Linked DNA regions of Acidicapsa ligni. Each later gene encodes a partner of the first gene's protein in a complex. Links are inferred from orthologs where the notes say so. Each region holds a gene or a part of one and is shown in the gene's direction. Other genes may lie near its edges. The genes, in order: hfq and OHL19_RS08800.

Region 1 (3,100 bases):
ATGTATTTGAGTTTTACCTGCAGGATTGCGCCTTGGAAGCCATCCATGCGCGCATTCCAGCCGACTTCGTCATGATGGTAGCGTTCGCGCATTCCATGCTGGCGCAGCATTTTGAGGCGTTCGGCCAACTCTGGATTGTTGGTTGTGACCATGCCCGCATCCCCGGCAGCACTCAGGTTCTTGGTGGGATAGAAGCTGAAGGCAGCCAAGTCGCCGAGGGCTCCGGCGCGTTCTCCGTCAGAGCGAGCGCCCCATGCCTGGGCTGCGTCTTCAATCAACGCGAGCTCGTAGGTTTTGCCCAGAGCGGCGAAGGCGGACCATGGCGCACACTGGCCGTAGAGGTGGACCGGCAGCAGGGCGCGGACGGGCACTGCCTGAGACTGTTGAAGTAGATTTTCTGCGCGATCTGGATCCAAATTGAAGGAAACCGGATCAATATCGGACAGCAAAGGAGTAGCGCCGGCGCGCAAGATAGAACTGACAGAGGCGAAGAAGCTGAAAGGTGTGGTGATGACGGCAGTGCCCGGTCCAATATTTGCTGCAGCTAAAGCCAACCAGAGGGCATCCGTTCCGGAAGAACAGCCGACAGCATGGCTGACTCCAAGATGCTCCGCTGCCGCAGCCTCGAAATTTGCTACGGGATTGCCGAGAATGAATTGTCTTGTTTCCAGCACGTGGCCCATTGCGGCGAGAAGTTCGTCGTGGATAGGAGTGTACTGGCGGGACAAATCGAGCATCGGGACCGCCTGGACTGGGATTACATGGCCTGGGGCCGCGGTTTTTGTGTCTGCCGATACTGCGGTTGCGGTGGAATCTGTCTGTTTGCTGTTCGAGGTCGCCACTCAGTTATGGTATCAACTTCCCATTGAAACTCGAAACGCGTCCAATGGAAGGGTGAGCGCATCTCATGCGATAGCAGGTTCCGGTTTGATGCGATGAAAGTCGGTCAAACGATAAGCAATGAAATCTCACATGGATGTGAATCTTTGTTGAAACAACGTGTTAGCCCCTATAGTGTGATTTGGTAGATTGCGGAAACCAAAAGCGATTTGAATTGCATGCGGTGACCGGTTTGCAGCAGCGGGGACGGCAACAGTCAGGAAGGGAACTCTGCACCAGCGTCAGCCTGAGCTTCAGGTTTGGATTTCAACACTGGGCGGCAACTCCTGTCGAACTGTCTCCAGAAAATATGAACAGACTTTGAAAACAAGAAAGCAGGAGATCGGCACATGGATAACAAGCCGGCACAAAACATTCAGGATACATTCCTGAACACCGTTCGGAAGGACAAGACACCGATCACGATTTATCTGGTGAGCGGCGTCAAGTTAACCGGTAAGATTCGTTCTTTCGACAAGTATTCGGTGTTGCTCGAGAACAACAGCCAGGAGCAGTTGATCTTCAAGCACGCCATTTCTACAGTTGTCAGCAACCGTAGTGTGCTGCATACGCCGGAACATCGGGCGCCAGGGCAAGGGCCTGGTGCGCCGTTGACTCCAGCCTCCAGCGTGGGTGCGCCCGCGACAGGTGGTGGTGCGTCGGCAGCCAATCCCCAGGCAAATCATTCGTAAAGATCGCAGTCACGATTTGAGGAACGACACATTTGGGAATGGCACGGATGCTTCAGGCTTTGCCGAGGGGCGTTCCGTGTCATACCGCGATGGTCGCGACTCTATTCCTTCCTCGTCCCGCCAGCGGCAGGAGCGGGCGGTGCTCGTAGGCGTGGATTTGTCCAGCCACAGCAAGGTCCGCCGCCCTGGAGCTGAGGGTGCGAAGGCGGCTTCGCGCCTGACCGCCGAATCCACTCACGAGTTCAGTAATGAGTTGGAGACCGGCTCCGATTCACTGGTACTTTCCGATCCAGCACTTTCCGATTCTGCTCTGGGCATCTCGACGGATCTTAACGTGGATGCTTCGCTGGCGGAGTTCTCTGAACTGGTAGAGAGTGCCGGGGCGATCGTGGTAGGACGCACGTTACAACGGCGCAGCAGGCCTGATCCGGCGACTCTGATCGGTGCGGGCAAAGTGGAAGAGATTGCCGGTATTGCTGCCGCGAACAACGCCGACCTGGTGTTGTTCGATCACAATCTTTCGCCGACACAGTTGCGCAATCTTGAAGACGCGTTGCCATGTGCGGTGCTGGACCGGACACAGTTGATCCTCGATATTTTTGCCCGGCATGCACGAACCCGCGAAGGGCAGTTGCAGGTCGAGCTGGCGCAGCTTGAGTACATGCTCCCACGGCTTGCCGGACGTGGAAAGTCGATGTCCCAGCTAGGCGGCGGCATTGGCACACGCGGACCGGGTGAAACCAAGCTGGAGACGGACCGCCGTGCGATTCAAAAGCGGCTGGTGCATCTGCGTGGTGAGCTGGATTCGGTTCGCAGGATTCGACGGCAACAGCGGCAGCGGCGGGAGTCAGCGCCGGTGCCGACGGTTGCCCTGGTGGGCTATACGAACGCGGGCAAGAGCACCTTGTTCAACCGGTTGACGGGCGCGGGCGTGCTGGCTTCTTCGCGAATGTTTGCGACTCTGGACCCCAAGCTGCGCGCGTTGGAGCTGCCGAGCCGGAGGAGGATTCTGCTTTCGGACACGGTAGGTTTTATTCGCAATCTGCCGCATACGCTGGTGACGAGCTTCCGCGCGACGCTGGAAGAGGTTGAGCGAGCCGAGGTTCTGCTGCATATTCGCGATGCGGCTTCGCCATACGGGGACGAGCAGAAATCCCAGGTGGAAAAGGTTTTGGGTGAGTTGGAAGTGCTGAACAAGCCACGTATCGAAGTGTTGAACAAGATCGATCTGCTCACTGCTGAAGAGCGCGCAGGGCTGGAGCACCGAGGAATCGTGACCGTCTCGGCATACACCGGCGATGGGCTGGAAGGATTGCTCAAAGCGATCGACGATGCCCTGGTGGCAGATCCGCTGGTCGATGCCGAACTTGTGGTGCCGCAGGCGGATGGCGCGGCCCTGGCGGCAATTGAGGCGGGGATGGTGATCAGTCAGCGGTCGTTTGAGGGCGAGACTGTGCACCTGTCAGTGCGTGGACCGGCGTCGCTGGTGGCACGGATAAGGCAGGGGTTGGAGAAGCAGGAAATCGGGA
Region 2 (3,285 bases), 150 kb from region 1 along the record:
GCTGCGCGACCCATGCCAGAGTCGCCGCCGGTAATAAGTGCTTTACGGCCTTCCAGTCGGCCTGACCCTTTGTAGCTGGTTTCTCCATGATCGGGTGGTGGAATCATTTTGCTAGCCAAACCCGGCCAGGGTTGCTGCGTCGTGTCATAGGGAGGTTTCGGATATTTTGTCGTTGGGTCAACGAAGGGTGCGCTGGAATTGCCTTCACGCTGAGTTTGAGCGATGGCCGGAACGGCGGCAGTTACTGCTGCGCCGGCGATACCAGCTCCTAAATGGCCGACGAGGTCGCGACGCGAAAACGCATTTTTATCCGAAGACATGCAGTCAGGCTCCTGTGAGGGTCTCGTATAACAGAAGCGCACGGCCGCTGTTGAAGGTTCAGATGCACAAAACAGGCCTCTGCTGTTGCCTGCCACTTAGTCATTCAGATTGACTCTGTGGAATTTCTACAAATGCTGTACATCGAACTTTAAGCATCCAATTTAATTACGAGTGCAAGCTGCCCCGGTATATCCATCGCAGCAGACGGTCCCATCTCATCCCGTCCGCCGATCTTGCCGAGCGTACTACTTCGACTCCGATGAAGAGAGGTCCAATGAAGAAAACGACTCCCAAAACTACTGCAAAAGAGCTACTCTCCGAGACTGGGGGTGAGCTTCACCAGGTAGCCGGTGGAACTCATCCGTCTATGACCAATCAAACAGGCACGATCGTCTCTGACGACGAAAATTCTCTCAAAGCCGGACCGCGTGGTCCTTCATTGCTGGAAGATCAATTCCTGCTGGAGAAGACTCAACATTTTGACCACGAGAGAATCCCAGAGCGAATCGTGCATGCCCGCGGATTCGGCGCGCATGGATTCTTCGAACTCACACACTCCTTGGTAGGTGTGTCGAAGGCCGGTGTACTCAACCGGATCGGCGAAAAGGTTCCTGTTTTTACGCGTTTTTCGACCGTTGCAGGCAATATGGGTTCAAGCGATCTCGCTCGCGATGTGCGAGGCTTCGCGGTGAAGTTCTACACCCCGGAGGGCAACTGGGATCTTGTGGGGAATAACATCCCCGTCTTCTTTATCCAGGATGCAATCAAGTTCACTGACCTGATTCACTCGGTCAAGCAGGAGCCGGATCGCGGTTTCCCGCAGGCGCAGTCTGCTCATGATACTTTCTGGGACTTCGTTTCGCTCATGCCGGAAAGCACTCATATGCTGATGTGGATCATGTCTGACCGAGCCATACCGCGTTCCCTCAGAATGATGGAAGGTTTCGGAGTTCATACATTCCGTCTCGTAAACGCTTCGGGTAACTCAACTTTCGCCAAGTTTCACTGGCGTCCAAAGCTTGGGATGCAGTCGGTTTGTTGGGACGAAGCCGTCAAGATTTCAGGGGCTGATCCTGACTTCCATCGCCGTGACCTCTGGAACGCCATCGCTGATGGAAGCTTCCCCGAATGGGAACTCGCAGTGCAGCTCTTCGATCAGGAATTTGCGCAAAAATATGAGTTTGACGTTCTCGATGCCACCAAATTGATTCCGGAGGAGATTTTGCCTCTGAAGGTTATCGGTCGCATGGTCTTGAACCGCAACGTCGAAAACTACTTTGCCGAGACCGAGCAGGTAGCATACCGAGTCAGCAATGTTGTCCCTGGGATTGACTTCAGCAACGATCCGTTGCTTCAGGGGAGGCTACTCTCCTACGTCGATACGCAGCTGTCGCGTCTCGGCGGCCCGAACTATCAACAAATTCCAATCAATGCGCCAAAATGCCCGTTCGCAAACATGCAACGCGATGGACATATGCAGACGCAAGCACAAGCAGGTCGCGTTTCTTATTCGCCAAGTTCTCTGGAGTCGAATACGCCGCGCCAGTCTCCAGGCGAAGGATTCCGTACGTTCGAGGAGCCGGTTGGCGAAGCGAAGCTAAGGATACGCGCGGAGTCATTTGCCGATCACTTCTCTCAGGCGAATCAATTCTTCTATTCGCAAACAGAAACCGAGCAGAATCACATCATCTCTGCGTTCATTTTCGAGTTGAGCAAGGTCGAAACCCTTGCGGTTCGTGAGCGGATGGTCGGGCAGTTGGCGAACGTCGATCCCGCGATCGCAAAACGCATTGCTGCCGGTCTCGGCCTTCAAGGGGCAATCAAGGCAGCCCCGACCAAGGTCAAGGTTCGCGATGGACTTTCCCCTTCATTGGCTCTCAGCATTCTTGCAAAAGCCAAAGCTACGCTGGAAGGTCGCACGGTCGGTTGCCTCATTGCCGATGGTTCGGACGGCGCGCTAATCAAGTCTCTGAAGGCAGCCACTGAGAAGGCCGGGGCGAACTTCAAGATCGTCGCGCCGAAAGTAGGAGGGGCGATTGCGGAAGACGGCACCCTCTTTGAAGCCGATTTCCAACTCGCTGGTGGTCCATCCGTGCTCTTCGACACCGTTTACGTGGCCCTGTCCGATGAGGGAACTCAACAACTCTGTTCGGAAGTGGCGGCTGTAGCCTGGGTTCATGACGCGTTCGCTCATCTCAAGGTCATTGGAGGCACGGCAGCCTCACAGCCACTTCTGGATGCCGCAGGTGTGGTCGTTGATGATGGCGTGCTTACTGGGATCTCTGCCGCCGCTTTCCTGAAGACGGCAGCCAAGGGTCGAATCTGGAAACGTGAGCCGAGTGTCCGCACCATCTTCTAGGGTTCAAAGCAGAACTACAAGTGTTCGCAACGACTCAAAACCAAGATTTAGAAAGTGGGAAGATTGATGGACAATTTTGCGGAAACAACGTTTTCTACAACACACGCTCATCAGGAGGCTCATGCCTCGGGAGTCTCCTGGTCAGCGGTATTCGCAGGAGCCTTCGCCATCGCATCGCTGGCGCTCATCCTGTTGGCGCTAGGCTCTGGTCTTGGCCTGTCCTCTGTGTCGCTTTGGTCGAACGAGGGAGTTTCCTCATCGACCATCGGCACAGCTACGATCCTCTGGCTGATCTTTGCCGAACTCGCAAGTTCAGCGATGGGCGGTTACCTCGCTGGCCGATTGCGTACAAAGTGGTCAACCGTGCATTCGGATGAGGTTTATTTCCGGGATACGGTTCACGGCTTTATTGCTTGGTCAGTCGCACTCGTTGTCACCGCGGCTTTCCTTGGTGCTGCGGCAACGTCGCTGACAGGGGCTTCGTTATCTTCTGGTCCCGTTCCCAGGCCAAATGTCTCGGAAGGCCCAAATGCTTACTTTGTTGACGCTTTATTCCGGGGTGACACGGGGAAAGATGACGCGTTGACAGCATCCAAACGAGGTGA

Evidence for each region.
Region 2: the proteins of hfq (region 1) and OHL19_RS08800 are in contact, whole or in part, in a crystal structure (PDB 3VU3), measured with the Escherichia coli proteins. The link is inferred for Acidicapsa ligni from one-to-one orthologs.

Annotation. Positions count from the first base shown.
Region 1 is NZ_JAGSYG010000002.1:444,221-447,320, forward strand. What follows is about bases 122-2,900. They hold hfq (RNA chaperone Hfq), read left to right. Parts: upstream 122-1,229; coding sequence 1,230-1,571; downstream 1,572-2,900. Other genes in these bases: OHL19_RS08195 (DegT/DnrJ/EryC1/StrS family aminotransferase), read right to left, coding at 122-737; hflX (GTPase HflX), read left to right, coding at 1,648-2,900. In the rest of the region: more of OHL19_RS08195, read right to left, coding at 1-121; more of hflX, read left to right, coding at 2,901-3,100. UniProt on the Escherichia coli protein: RNA chaperone that binds small regulatory RNA (sRNAs) and mRNAs to facilitate mRNA translational regulation in response to envelope stress, environmental stress and changes in metabolite concentrations.
Region 2 is NZ_JAGSYG010000002.1:591,141-594,425, forward strand. The notes cover bases 174-3,137. They hold OHL19_RS08800 (catalase), read left to right. Parts: upstream 174-595; coding sequence 596-2,680; downstream 2,681-3,137. Other genes in these bases: OHL19_RS08795 (SDR family oxidoreductase), read right to left, coding at 174-320; OHL19_RS08805 (hypothetical protein), read left to right, coding at 2,747-3,137. Outside these bases: more of OHL19_RS08795, read right to left, coding at 1-173; more of OHL19_RS08805, read left to right, coding at 3,138-3,285.